DNA from 2 places in the Kitasatospora sp. NPDC093550 genome. Region 2 is predicted to be linked to the other one. Evidence: riboswitches for the same ligand, from Rfam matches in the RefSeq annotation. Region 2 holds a riboswitch; the other holds the start of a gene.
What was found. A riboswitch is a leader RNA that binds a small molecule or an ion and turns the genes downstream of it on or off. The one in region 2 is predicted to bind cobalamin.
Positions count from the first base shown of each region.

Region 1: another riboswitch for cobalamin. It lies ahead of ACIRD3_RS17175 (HoxN/HupN/NixA family nickel/cobalt transporter); the one in region 2 lies ahead of ACIRD3_RS21225 (cobalamin biosynthesis protein).

Region 1 covers NZ_JBIWJF010000009.1:207,979-215,014, reverse strand. The annotation lists gene rpsR (30S ribosomal protein S18) at 1-177, opposite strand, end outside; gene ACIRD3_RS17200 (CobW family GTP-binding protein) at 210-1,397, opposite strand; gene rpsN (30S ribosomal protein S14) at 1,394-1,699, opposite strand; gene rpmB (50S ribosomal protein L28) at 1,699-1,935, opposite strand; gene rpmG (50S ribosomal protein L33) at 2,052-2,216, shown strand; gene ACIRD3_RS17180 (type B 50S ribosomal protein L31) at 2,293-2,541, shown strand; gene ACIRD3_RS17175 (HoxN/HupN/NixA family nickel/cobalt transporter) at 2,603-3,718, opposite strand; cobalamin riboswitch at 3,750-3,965, opposite strand; gene ACIRD3_RS17170 (ArsR/SmtB family transcription factor) at 4,047-4,430, shown strand; gene ACIRD3_RS17165 (hypothetical protein) at 4,485-6,176, shown strand; gene ACIRD3_RS17160 (AAA family ATPase) at 6,193-7,036, opposite strand, start outside.
Region 2 covers NZ_JBIWJF010000012.1:231,704-238,739, reverse strand. The annotation lists gene ACIRD3_RS21235 (alpha/beta hydrolase family protein) at 1-678, opposite strand, end outside; gene ACIRD3_RS21230 (helix-turn-helix domain-containing protein) at 913-1,608, opposite strand; cobalamin riboswitch at 1,815-1,949, shown strand; gene ACIRD3_RS21225 (cobalamin biosynthesis protein) at 2,057-3,079, shown strand; gene ACIRD3_RS21220 (cobyric acid synthase) at 3,076-4,614, shown strand; gene ACIRD3_RS21215 (putative cobaltochelatase) at 4,611-6,746, shown strand; gene cobO (cob(I)yrinic acid a,c-diamide adenosyltransferase) at 6,750-7,036, shown strand, end outside.

The sequences.
Region 1 (7,036 bases), on a different contig from region 2:
GGCCGTCGCCCGCTGCTGCTGCACGGTGAGGCGGGTGACCCGGCGACTGCGGATCTTGCCGCGGTCGGAGATGAAGCGGCGCAGCAGGTCGGTGTCCTTGTAGTCGACGTACTCGATGCCGGCCGCGAGCAGCGGGTTGGGCCGGTTCCGCGGCGGGACGGTGCGTTTGCGGTTCACGGGGCGGGCTCCTTCGGTGGACGGGCGCGATTTCAGTGGACGGGCGCGAGCAGGTCGCGGAAGGCGTCGGGCAGGGCCTTCCAGCCGGGTTCGCCGGCGGCGAGTTCGGCGTCGGTGAGCAGGCAGGAGTCGAGCAGGTCGGTGATCCCGTCGGCGTCCAGCCCCTCCGCGGTGAAGCTGAGCTGCTGGACCCGGTCGCCGTGCAGGGGGTGCCAGTCGAGGGCCGCGGCCGCCCGCCGGGCCGGCGGGTAGAGCTCCCAGGCGGCGTCGGGCAGGGTGGTCAGCCACGGCCCGCACTCCTCGACCGCGAGGTTGGCGCCGGCCGCGTCCCAGGCGAGCAGCAGGTCCGGCCGGTTGGCCAGCCAGAACCGCCCGCGGCTGCGCTGCGCGGCCGGGACGAGCAGTTCCAGCGCCTCGTGCAGCCGTTGCGGGTGCAGGGGCCGGCGGCGGGTCCAGACCAGGGTGGTGACCCCGGCCTCGTCCCGTTCCTGCGGCAGCAGGGCGATCGCCGGGTTGACCCGGTCGCGGGCGGCGGCGACGTCGAAGCCGCCGAGCGCGGCGCGGGTGAGGGTGCCGGTGCCGAGCCGGACGACCCGGGCGGTGGCGTGGAGCTGGCGCAGCAGCGCGAGCCCCGGCGCGTGCGCCGCGGCGCGCGGCACGGCGAGCGTGGTGGCGTACTCGATCTGGTGGGCGAGCGCCTCCGCGCGGGTCCGCTCGTCCCGTCGGGCGGTGTGCTCGCCGTGTTCGGCGAGGTCGTCGGGGACGGAGAGTTCGCCGATCAGCCGGTCCGGGTCGACGGCGGTCACCACGCCCGCGAGTTCGACGGCGTCCGCGAGGTCCCGGCCGTCCGATTCTCCGCCGGCGATCACCTCGACCGCCGGGTGCGGATCGCTGCCGCCCCAGAGTTCGACGATCGCCAGCCCGTACCGGCCCTCGTCGGCGATCTCCAGCAGCCGGGGAAGCAGGTCCTCGCGCAGGGCGCAGCACGGGCAGTCGTTGGTCAGCGGCACCCGGTCCTCGTCGAACGGCCCTTCGGCGTCCCGCAGTTCGCGGTGGACGAGGCCGAGCGAGGCGTCCCGCAGGTCGTGCCGCAGCACCACCGCGTCCACCGCGGCGGCGGCCAGTTCCTCGACGGCGTCCCGGCGCGGGTCGGCGTGCAGTCCGGCGACGACGACCACCGGCAGCTTGATCCGCTGCGGGAGGCCGTCCACGCCGCTCACCAGCTCGCCTTGCGGACGCCCGGCAGGTGGCCCGCGTGGGCGTGCGCGCGCAGGTTGACCCGGGAGAGGCCGAAGGCGCGCAGATAGCCGCGGGGGCGGCCGTCCACGGCGTCCCGGTTGCGGACCCGGGTGGCGCTGGCGTCGCGCGGCTGGCGGGCGAGTTCGGCCTGCGCGGCGGCGCGCTCGGCGGGGCCGGTGCCGGGGCGGGCGATGATCCGCTTCAGTTCGGCCCGGCGCTCGGCGTAGCGCGCGACGACCGCGCGCCGCTGCCCGTTCTTGGCGATCTTGCTCTGCTTGGCCATCAGACCTTCTCCCCGCGGGCCCGGATGCGGGCGACGGCCGCCTCGATGCCGATCCGGTCGATGGTGCGGATGCCCTTGGCGCTCAGCACGAGCCGGACGTACCGGCCCTCGCCGGGCAGCCAGTAGCGCTTGCGCTGGATGTTGGGGTCGAAGCGGCGGCCGGTGCGGCGGTGCGAGTGCGAGATCGCGTTGCCGAAGCCGGGCCGGCGGCCGGTGAGCCGGCAGTGGGCGGACATGGGTGCTCCCTGGCGTCCGGGAATGGGCAGGACCGGGCTCACGTTACACCAGATGAAAATGACTTCCATTTCAGGTACGGTCTCGAACCGGCACCCCAGGACCCAGGAGGAACCCCGTGGCCCGCAGCGAACTGCGCCCCGTCATCAAGCTCCGCTCCACCGCCGGCACCGGCTTCACGTACGTGACCCGCAAGAACCGCCGCAACGACCCGGACCGGATGGTCCTGCGCAAGTACGACCCGGTCGCGGGCCGGCACGTCGACTTCCGCGAGGAGCGCTGAGCGGCGCACCCCGACCGCACCCGGTACCGGCCGGCACCCCCGGCCCCACCCCCCCGCCCCCGAGAGGAGCCCGTCCATGAAGCCCGGAATCCACCCCGCCTACCGCCCCGTCGTCTTCCGCGACAAGGTCGGCGGCCTCGCCTTCCTCACCCGGTCGACGGTCGGCAGTGACCGCACGGTCGAGTGGGAGGACGGCCGCACCTACCCGGTGATCGACGTCGAGATCTCCTCGGCGAGCCACCCCTTCTACACCGGCCAGTCCCGGGTGCTCGACACCGCGGGCCGGGTCGAGCGCTTCCGCCAGCGCTACGGCGACCAGCACTGAGAACGCCGAACGGCGCCTCCCCGGGTGGGGAGGCGCCGTTCGGCGCGGCCGGGCGCGCGGCTCACGGCTCCCGGGGAGCCCAGCGGTTCTCGACCCGGGCGAGCTTCCAGTACCCGATCGCCAGCGCCCAGACCACCACGAACAGCCCGGCGATCGCGTAGCCGACGTTGTCCAGCGAGATGTCCGCGATCCAGCCGGTCACCGGGTCGGTCAGGTCGAACTTCTCGTGCAGCACCCCGACCAGCTCGATGGTGCCGATGATGAAGGCCACCGCGATCGACAGCCCGGTGATGGTCAGGTTGTAGTACACCTTGCGCACCGGGTTGGAGAAGGCCCACTGGTACGCGAAGTTCATGAACGTCCCGTCCAGGGTGTCGAACAGGCTCATCCCGGCCGCGAACAGCAGCGGCAGGCAGGCGATCGCGTACCAGGGCAGCCCGGAGGCCGCACCCGAACCGGCCATCACCATCAGGGTGACCTCGGTCGCGGTGTCGAAGCCCAGGCCCAGCACCATGCCGACCGGGAACATCTGCCCGGGCCGGGTGATCGAGCGGGTCGCCCGGTTCAGCACCCGGGCCATGAAGCCGCGCGAGTCGAGGTGCGCCTCCAGCTGCGCCTCGTCGTACTGCCCGGCCCGCATCGCCCGGAACACCTTGATGATGCCGAGCAGCGCCGCCAGGTTGAGCGCGCCGATCAGGTAGAGGAACACGCCGGAGGTGGTCGTCCCGATCAGGCCGAGCCACTTGTGGGTGGTCGACTCGTCGTCCATCAGCGTGTCCGCCAGCTGCGCGCCGCCCGCCACCAGGGCCGCCATGAGGACGACCATCGAGGAGTGCCCGAGGGCGAACCAGAAGCCCACCGAGACCGGCCGCTTCCCGTCCGCCATCAGCTTGCGGGTGGTGTTGTCGATCACCGCGATGTGGTCGGCGTCGAAGGCGTGCCGCATGCCGAGGGTGTACGCGGTGATGCCCAGGCCCACCCCGAAGACCTGGGTGCCCACCGCGTACCGTTCGGGCGCCACCAGGAAGACGAGCGTCCCGAAGGCCACCACGTGCATGGCCAGGATCACCCCCATCAGCCCGGCCGTTCGGACGGTGTCCTCGCGCCTCCACTTGAAGCCGGGCAGCACCGACGGCGCCGCCTTCGCGTCGATGGCGGCGGTTTCGGGCAGGGTCATCTGCGGATCACGCTCCAGCACCTCGTGGAATCACTTCGTGAAGTGCCGTGGCCGGTCTCCTGGCTTACGGGGACACCCGTACCCGCCTTCCCGAGCGCGCGAGGCGCCAGTGGCGTCAGGGGTACGGACTCCACTCCCCCGGGTAGCCGGCGGAATGCCCGATCACAGTGGCGAGGGCCGCTCCGGAATCCGGACCCCTGAGGGTCCGTCACCGGTCTTCCCGAACACCACGGCGGGCTACACCGTAGGGGTCCGTCCCGACCCATGCAAGGCTGCGCACCTGCGCAGGTGTCCAGGATCACAGCCCCCCGCCTGCAAGAATGTCCGCATGCATCTCGTACCGGCCGACCGCGCGGGCCACCGCACCATCGACGGGCACCGGGTCTGCGAGGCCATCGCCGCGATCGGCGACACCGCGCACGTCCGGTCCTGGGCCGAGCGGTTCTCCCTGCTCGCCGACCCCGGTCGGCTCTCCCTGCTGCTCGCCCTCCACCGGGCCGGCCCGCTCGCCGTCACCGACCTCGCGGTGGCCACCGGTATGCGCGACCCCGCCGTCTCCCAGGCGCTGCGGCTGCTCCGCACGGCCGGGGTGGTCACCGGCGACAAGGACGGCCGGGTGGTGCGCTACCGGCTCGTGGACGAGGCCATGCGCCCCCTCCTCGACGAGTGCGCCGCCGCCGAGCACCACGAGCCCACCGCTGCGGCGGGCTGACCGACACTCGGCGAACAGCCCTCGGGCCGGTACCCGGATGAGTACGATCATGGCGTGCCGTCCCACCCCCACGCCTGGCCCGCCGACCGCTGGAACACCCGGCCGGTCAAGGCCCGCGTGCTGGCGGTCGCCCGCACCCTCACCTCCGCCACCCGGGTCCTGGACGTCCTCGCCCTGCTGAACCCCGACGGCATCGCCCGCTACTTCACCGTCAACCCCGGCTCCGCCTTCGCCGACCGCGCCCTGGACGACTACCTGCGCGGCCTGCCCGGCTTCACCCTGCTGGACTGGGAGGAAGCCGTCCGGCACCGCTTCGACCTGGCCGTCGCCTGCGCCGTCCACTCCTCCATGCACCGCCTGGACGCCCGACTCGTCGTCCTCCCGCACGGCGCCGGCTACAACCGGCTCGTCACCGAGTCCACCGGCGACACGGTCAGCGCCGCCGGGCTCTCCCGCAACGAACTCACCCACCGCGGCCGGGTGTTCGTCGACGTCCTCGGCCTCTCCCACCCCGAGCAGCTGGACCGCCTGCGGGTCTCCTGCCCCGAGGCCCTGGACGTCGCCCGAGTGGTCGGCGACCCCTGCTTCGACCGGATGCTGCGCAGCCGGCGCTCCCGCGACGCCTACCGCGCCGCGCTCGGAGCCGTCGACGGCCGACGGCTCGTCGTCGTCGACTCCACCTGGAGCGAGTACTCGTTATTCGGCCGCCACCCCGACCTGCCGCAGCGACTGGTCCGCCGACTGCCCGCCGACGAGTACACCGTGGCCGTCGTGCTGCACCCCAACATCTGGAGCCGGCACGACCCCGCGGCCCTGCTCGACGACGCCCGACGGATGGGCCTGCGGCTCATCCCGCCCCACCAGGGCTGGCAGGCCGCGCTCGTCGCCGCCGACGTCATGATCGGCGACCACGGCTCGGTCTCCGTCTACGGCGCCGCCCTGGAGCACCCCACGATGGTCGTCGCCACCGGCGCCGCCGAGCTCGACCCGAGGTCCCCCGGCTACGCCTTCGGCCAGGCCGCGCCCGTGCTCGACCCCGGCGGCGACCTCGCCGCCCAACTCGAACGCGCCCTCGCCCGGGACCCGTCCGACCAGGCCGACCTGACCGACCTGACCGACATCACCGACCGCTCGCTCGCCCACCGCGGCGAATCCGCGCGGCTGCTGCGTCCGTTGCTCTACTCCTTCCTCGACGGCCTCGACGAACCCGCCGGCGAACCCGTCCTGCCGCCCTACCCCAAGCCCGTGCCCGACCACGGGGACAGTGACGGGCCCACCGCGTACGACGTCGAGGGCACGAGCGACGCCACCGAGGTCAGCCTGCGCCGCTACCCCGTCCCCCGCCACGACCACAGCCCGCGCGGCTTCCACGCCCTCACCGACGACCACCCCGACGACGCCCTGCGGTACACCGCCGAAGTCCTCGCCCGCACCGAGCCCCACGCCGAACGCCCCGCCGTCGACTGGCTCGCCGACACCACCCGCGAACTGCCCGGCCTCGCCGTCGCGGTGGCCGCCCTCGGCCCGGCCCTCCACCTTCTCCGACTGCACGGCGGCCTGCTGCTGGAAGCCCGCGCCGAGCGGGGCTTCGGCCGCCCCGATCCCCGCCTCGACCCGCTGCTGCTCGGCTCCGCCGTCGCCTGCTGGCTCGCCGACGGCGGCGACCCGGCCGGCCTGCCCGAGCACGGCCTCACCGTCCGCACCGGCCGGCACCGCACCCGGGTGTCCTTCACCACCGGTCCCTAGGGAGGGTCGTGCGGCCCTAGCCGGCCAGCTCCCGCAGCCGGGCCCGGCTCCGCTCGGCCAGCTCCGGGTCGTCCAGTTCCGCGGCGAGGGCGACCAGCAGGGTGTGCGCCTGGGCCTCCTTGGCGTACTGGCTCCGCGCCTTCGCCCTCCGGACGCAGTCCTCGGCGTGCGCGACCGCGGGAAGGAGCTGTCCCAGCGCCCGGTGGGCCCGGGCGGTCACCAGCGGCAGTTTCATCAGCATGTCCTCGTCCCCGGTGGCCCCGGCCTGCGCGGCGGCTCCGGCCAGCACGGTCAGCGCCTCGTCCGGGCGACCGTCGGCGATCAGTGCCTGCGCCACGTTGTAGCTCTGCACGATCTCGCCGTGCGGGTCGCCCCGGTTCTCCTCCAGGGCCAGCGCGAACCGCTCCACCGCCCGGCCCGGACGGCCGTCGGCCAGACAGAGCAGGCCGTCCGTCTCGTGCAGCACCCCCGCCACCTGACGCCTGGTCACCAGCGGCAGCTGCTCCGCCGCCAGCGCCACCTGCTCGGCGGCGAGCGGGTACTCCTTGCGCTCGTAGTACGCGCGGGCCAGCTGGTTGCGCATCCGCACCACGGCATCCGGCTGGTTGTCCCAGTGCGCCGACTCGACACCGAGCCGGTGGGTGGCGATCCAGTCCTGGTAGAGCTTGCGACCGTGGTACAGCGGCCAGAGCGACTCGCACAGCCGCCACACCTCGCCGTGCCAGCCCTGCTCGGCCGCCGCCTCCACCACCGCGCGCAGGTTGGCCCGTTCTGCGTGCAGCCACTCCAGCGCGGCCGCGCCGGACGGGAATCCCGGCAGCCCGTCGCCGCTCGGGTCCTGCAACCGCAGCCGGGGCCCC
Region 2 (7,036 bases):
GTCGAGCGCCAGCCGTACCGCCGCCTCGACGTCGCGCCACTCGGTCTCGCCGAAGTGGCTGTACCCGTCCGGGGAGGCGGGGGCGCCCTCGTCGCCGCGGTAGGTGACGGCGAGGACGGGCAGGGCCAGCCGGTCGAGCACCGGCAGGACCGGGAGGGTCTGCCCGCGGTCGGCCTCCGGGCCGTGGACCAGGATCACCCAGGTGCCGCGCTTGCCCTCCAGGTGCCAGGCGGGGAGGTCGCCGAGTTCGCCGTCGACGACGGTGTCCGTGTAGGCGAGGCCGAGCGCCCGGGTGGGGTCGCCGAGGTGGACGCGCGGGGTGAAGCGGACCTCGGTGCCGGGCGCGAGGGTGCCCTGGTCGGCGCGGACCAGCCGGCGCGTGACGCCCTGCTCGTCGCTGTGCAGGACCTCCTCGACCACCGCGTGGCCGTCGTCGCCCCACTCGACCGCCCAGCGCCCGGGGCGCAGGCTCCCGGGGCCGCGGGTGAAGGTGACCCGGCCCGCGCCGAGGCTCTTGACCAGGACCGGCCCGGACTCCTGGACGGCGGTGGGCGGACGCACCATCCGCTCGGAGGCCCGGCGGCCGATCACCAGGACGACGGCCCCGGTCCCGACGGCGGCGGCCGCCACGGCGGCGGCGGTTCCCCAGCGCATATCGATCCCCGCTCTGTTGGTCACGGACCGGACGGTGTTCGTGCACCAGTCCACCGGCGCCCCGCCCGCCCGGCCACCGGGCTGGGCCGTCCGGGGCACTCGTGGCGGGGCGGGGCGGGGTCGGGTCGAGAGCGGGCCGGATCGAGGGCGGGGTCGGGCCGGGGGCGGGGGGCTTCGCGGGGCGGGGGGCTTCGCGGGGCGGGGGGCTTCGCGGGGCGGGGGGCTTCGCGGGGCGGGGGGCTTCGCGGGGCGGGGCGGTCAGGGGGTCTCGGCGGCCGTCTCGATGCCGAGGAGGTGCCAGAAGCGGGGGACGAGGTCGTCGGTGGTGGGGGCCTGGGTGGCGCGGGTGCTGCTGCCCCAGTGGGTGGGGACGTGGTGTTCCTGGTGGAGGGTGGCGAGGACGGCGGAGAGCGCCTCGGTGGGGGCGGGGACGATCCGGGCGAGGGCGCGGAGCTGGGGCTGCCAGCGGCCGCCGACGCACTGGCGGAGCAGGCTTTCCAGGGCCTCCTCGTGACCGGTGGCCACGACGAGCTCGGGCAGGCTCAGACCGAGGACCTGGACGAGGGCGGCGGTCTGGTCCTCGTCGCCCTCCCACTGCCCGGTCAGTTCGGCCCGCTGGTAGGCGGCGAGGGTGGTGCCGGTGCGTTCGGCGACGGTGCTCTGCGGGAGTTCGCGGGCGACCCGGTGGTCGCGCAGCAGCACGGGGCGGGTGTCCATCAGCTGGACGGCGGGGCACCAGAGGGCGCGGGCGAGGGCGATGAACTCCGTTTCACCGGGGCGCAGCTGGCCGTTCTCCCAGGCGAGGACGTGGCCGGGCAGCAGCCGGACGCCGTGCGCGGCCATGCCCTCCGCGACCTGTTCGGGGGTCAGGCCGAGGCCTGACCGGTGGGAGCGGGCGGCTGCGGGCGAGAACGGCACCGGGGGCGGGGCGGCGGGGGACTTTCTGCGGCGCATGCCCCCGAACGTAGGCGCGGAGCGGGGCGCGCCCCCACCGACCGAACGCACGAAGCGGCCGGTACCGGGGCGGCGCTCCGCTGGGCGATCCCACAGGCTGTCAGGCGGTCCCGGGCCGCGGCCCCCGTGTGACCAACCCCTCCGTGACCTCGGTTGACTCCCGGTTCGGGCGCGTGATGGGATCCTGAGGCCAATCGGAGGCATGGAGAGGAAGCCGGTGCGAGTCCGGCGCGGTCCCGCCACTGTCACCGGGGAGCACGCTCGGAACTATCGCCACGGCGGGCCGTCGGAAGCCGCTGGAAGGCCCCGGGGGTGCGTCCGACCCGGAAGCCAGGAGACTCTCGCCCCCGTTACGTCGACCCAGGGCGCGGACCCTGAGTGAGGACACGCACGCGATGCAGGCTGCCCCGCCCGGCCGGACCCCGAGCTGCCTTCCGCCGTGCGGCCGATGACCGCCCGTGCGCTGACCCCGCGCCCCTCGATCCTTCCCCCGGCCCGCGCCTCGGCCCGTCCGCCGGCCCGCGCCGCCGCGTTCGCGCTGGGCGCCGTCGCGGGCTACGCCGCCGACGCCCGCTTCGCCGACCCGCGCCGGGGCCACCCGGTGGCGGTCTTCGGCGGCGCCGCGGCCCGGCTGGAGCGCCGGCTGTGGCGTGACCACCGGGCGGCCGGGGCCGGGTACACGGCGCTGTGCGTGGGCGCCGTCGCGGCGGGCGCGCTCGCCCTGGACCGTACGGTGGGCCGGCGCCCGCTGGGCCGGGCGGCGCTGGCCGCGGCCGCGACCTGGACGGTGCTCGGCGGCACCTCGCTGACCCGGGAGGCCCGCACCATCGGCCGCTCGCTGAAGGACGGCGACCTGGCCGCCGCCCGGGAGCGGCTGCCGCACCTGTGCGGACGGGACCCGAGCGCGCTGGACGAACAGCAGATCGCCCGCGCGGTGGTCGAGTCGGTCGCCGAGAACACCGCCGACGCCGTGGTGAACGCGCTGGTCTGGGGCACCCTGGCGGGCACGCCCGGTCTGCTGGCCTTCCGCGCCGTGAACACCCTGGACGCGATGGTGGGTCACCGCTCGCCGCGCCACGCCCGGTTCGGCTGGGCCTCGGCCCGGCTGGACGACGTGGCGGGCTGGCCGGGCGCCCGGCTGACCGCGCTGCTGACCGTCGCCGCCGCCCCGCACCCCCGTACGGCCTGGCGGGTCTGGCGGCGCGACGGCTCCGCGCACCCGAGCCCGAACGCGGGTCAGGCGGAGTCGGCGTTCGCCGGCGCGGTGGGCGTACGGCTGGGCGGCACGCTGCAGTACGGCACGAGGGTGGAGCACCGGCCGGTGCTGGGCGCGGAGCTGCGGCCGGTGACGGTCGACGACATCGAGCGGGCCTGCGCGCTCTCCCGGCGGGTGGGCGCGCTGGCACTGGGTACGACGGTCGCGGGGCATCTGGCGCTCAGGGCGTTCCGCACGAGGAGGGGTGGGGCATGAGCAACGCGCTGCTGGTCGCCGGGACGACCTCGGACGCGGGCAAGAGCGTGGTGACGGCGGGCATCTGCCGCTGGCTGGCCCGCCAGGGCGTGCGGGTCGCGCCGTTCAAGGCGCAGAACATGTCGCTGAACTCCTTCGTCACCGCCGACGGGGCCGAGATCGGCCGCGCCCAGGCGATGCAGGCGCAGGCCGCCCGGGTGGAGCCGGAGGCGGCGATGAACCCGGTGCTGCTGAAGCCCGGCGCGGACGGCCGCAGCCAGGTGGTGCTGCTGGGCAAGCCGGTCGCCGAGGTGGGCGCGCTGGACTACCGCGAGCGCAAGCCCGTCCTGCTGGAGCGCGCGCTGGAGTGCCTGGCCGATCTGCGCCGGCGCTACGAGGTGGTGGTCTGCGAGGGCGCCGGATCGCCCGCCGAGATCAACCTGCGGGACCGGGACATCGCCAACATGGGCCTGGCCACGGCCGCCGGGCTGCCGGTGGTGGTGGTCGGGGACATCGACCGGGGCGGCGTGTTCGCGGCGATGTACGGGACGCTGGCGCTGCTGTCGGCGGAGGACCAGCGGCACGTGGCGGGCTGGTTCGTCAACAAGTTCCGCGGCGACGCCCGGCTGCTCGCGCCCGGGCTGGAGATGCTGCACGGGCTGACCGGCCGTCCGGTGCTGGGCACCCTGCCGATGCTGCCCGGGCTGTGGCTGGACGCCGAGGACTCGCTGGACCTGTCCACGGTGGTGGACCGGGTGGACGGGCGCGGGCCGCTCGGCGCGGACGTGCTGCGGGTGGCCGTGGTGCGCTTCCCCCGGCTGTCCAACTTCACCGACCTGGACGCGCTGGCGCAGGAGCCGGGCGTCCTGGTGCGCTGGGCCACCAGGCCGGAGGAGCTCGCCGACGCGGACCTGGTGGTGCTGCCCGGCACCCGGGCCACCGTGGCGGACCTCGCCTGGCTGCGCGAGCGCGGCCTGGAGCCGGTGCTGAAGGCGCGGGCGGCGGCCGGGCGGCCGGTCCTCGGGGTGTGCGGCGGCTACCAGATGCTGGCGCGCGGGATCGTCGACGAGGTGGAGTCCAAGGCGGGCGCCGTCGACGGACTGGGGCTGCTGCCGACGCACGTGCGGTTCGGCGCCGAGAAGGTGCTCGCCCGGCCGGTCGGCGAGGCCTACGGGCAGCGGGTCGAGGGCTACGAGATCCACCACGGGGTGGTGGCCGTGGAGGGCGGGGAGACGTTCTTCTCCGACGGCCGGGGGCGGGGCCTGGACGGCTGCCGGGTGGGGGCGGTCTGGGGCACGACCTGGCACGGCGCGCTGGAGAACGACGGTTTCCGCCGCGAACTCCTGCGCGAGGTCGCCGAGTTGTCCGGACGGGCGTTCGTCCCGGCGCCGGACACCTCCTTCGCCGCGGCGCGCGAGGCCCGGCTGGACCGGCTGGGCGACCTGATCGAGGAGCACGCGGACACCGACGCGCTGTGGAAGCTGATCGAGGGCGGGGTACCGGCGGCCGGATCGCTGCCGTTCCTGGCGCCCGGGGCACCTGGGAGTGACGCATGACTGACGTCCGCTATCCGTTCACCGCGATCGTCGGCATGGCCGACCTGCGGCTCGGGCTGCTGCTGAACGCGGTCTCCCCGGCCGTGGGCGGCGTGCTGGTGCGCGGCGAGAAGGGCACCGCGAAGTCCACCATGGTGCGCGCGCTGGCCGGCCTGCTGCCGTCCATCGCCGCCGTGGACGGCTGCCGCTTCGCCTGCGACCCGGCCGCGCCCGACCCGCAGTGCCCGGACGGGCCGCACTCCGCCGCCGGGAGCCACGAACGGCCCTCCCAACTGGTCGAGTTGCCGGTCGGCGTGGCCGAGGACCGGATCGTCGGCTCGCTCGACCTGGAGCGCGCGCTGGCCGAGGGCGTCAAGGCCTACGAGCCCGGGCTGCTCGCCAAGGCGCACCGCGGCGTGCTCTACATCGACGAGGTCAACCTGCTCCAGGACCACGTGGTGGACCTGCTGCTGGACGCCGCCGCGATGGGCCGCTCCTACGTCGAGCGCGAGGGCGTCTCCGTCCGGCACGCGGCCCGGTTCCTGCTGGTCGGCACGATGAACCCGGAGGAGGGCGAGCTGCGGCCGCAGCTGCTCGACCGGTTCGGCCTGACCGTCGAGATCGCCGCGACCCGGGACCCGGCCGAGCGCGCCGAGGTGGTCCGTCGGCGGCTCGCGTACGACGCGGACCCGGCCGGCTTCGCCGCGCGGTTCGCCGAGGAGGAGCGGGCGCTCGCCGCGCACATCACCGCCGCGCGGGAACTGCTGCCGCAGGTGCGGCTGACCGACGTGGCGCTGCGTCAGATCACCGCCGTGTGTGCCGCGTTCGAGGTGGACGGCCTGCGCGCGGACATCGTGATGGCCCGCACCGCCGTCGCGCTCGCCGCCTGGGACGGGCGCGACGAGGTGCTGGAGGAGGACGTCCGCCGGGCCGCCCGGCTGGCGCTGCCGCACCGCCGCCGCCGCAACCCCTTCGACGCGCCCGGGCTGGACGAGGAGCAGCTGGAGCGGACGCTGGAGGAGCACGCGCAGGAGCCGGAGCCCGACCCGGAGCCCGAGGGCGACGGTCCCGACGGCGGCGACCCGGACGGGGACGGCCCGGACGGCGGCGACGGCGGTCCGGGCGGCGGCGGTGCGCCCGAGCCGTCCGACGGCGGCGGCGTCCCGGAGACGTCCGCCCCCGAACCCGGTGCCGGGGACACCGAGGCGCCCCCGGCGGGCGGGGACGACCGGCCGCAGCAGCCCGTACCCGCCCAGCACCCCTCCCCCGCGCGGGAGTCGGCGCCGGTCGCGGCCGGCGACCCGTACCGCACCAAGCTGTTCACCGTCCGCGGCACCGGCCACGGCGCCCAGGGCCGCCGCTCCCCCGCCGAGACCACCGGCGGGCACACCATCCGCTCCCGCCGCCCGCAGGGCGCGCTCGGCCGGCTGCACCTCACCGCGACCCTGCAGGCCGCCGCGCCGCACCAGGTGGCGCGCGGGCGGGGCGGCCGGGCGCTGGTGCTGCGGAAGGACGACTTCCGCGAACAGGTGCGCCAGGGGCGGGAGTCCAACCTGGTGCTGTTCGTGGTCGACGCCTCCGGCTCGATGGCCGCCCGGCAGCGGATGACCGCCGTCAAGGGCGCCGTGCTGTCCCTGCTGACGGACGCCTACCAGCGGCGCGACAAGATCGGCATGATCACCTTCCGCGGCGCCCACGCCGAACTGGCGCTGCCGCCCACCTCCTCGGTGGAGGTCGGCGCGGCCCGGCTGGAGTCGCTGCCCACCGGCGGACGGACCCCGCTGGCCGAAGGACTGCTGCGCGCCCACGAGGTGCTGCGGGTCGAGCGGCTGCGCGACCCGAGCCGGCGCCCGCTGCTGGTCGTGGTGACCGACGGCCGGGCCACCGGCGGACGGGACGCGCTCGCGCGCTCCCACCGCGCGGCCGCGCTGTTCGCGGCGCAGGGCACCGCGAGCGTGGTGCTGGACTGCGAGTCCGGCCCGGTCCGGCTGGGGCTGGCCCGCACGCTGGCCGGACAGCTCGGCGGCAGCGCCGTCAGCCTGGACGAACTGCGCGCCGAGGGCGTGGCATCGCTCGTCCGTGAGAACCGGTCCGCGCACCGCTCCGAGAACCGTCGTGCCACGTCCCCTGCTTCGATGCGAAAGGCGGCCTGACCCATGCCCAAGGGCGTCCCCGAGAGTGTTCCCGACGACGGCCTGACCACCCGCCAGCGCCGTACGCTGCCGATCACCGCCGTGCACACCGGCCCCGGCAAGGGCAAGTCCACGGCCGCGTTCGGCATGGCGCTGCGGGCCTGGAACCAGGGCTGGTCGGTCGGGGTGTTCCAGTTCGTGAAGTCCGCCAAGTGGAAGGTCGGCGAGGAGAACGCGCTGCGCGTGCTCGGCGCCTCCGGCGAGGGCGGCACCGTCGACTGGCACAAGATGGGCTCCGGCTGGTCCTGGAT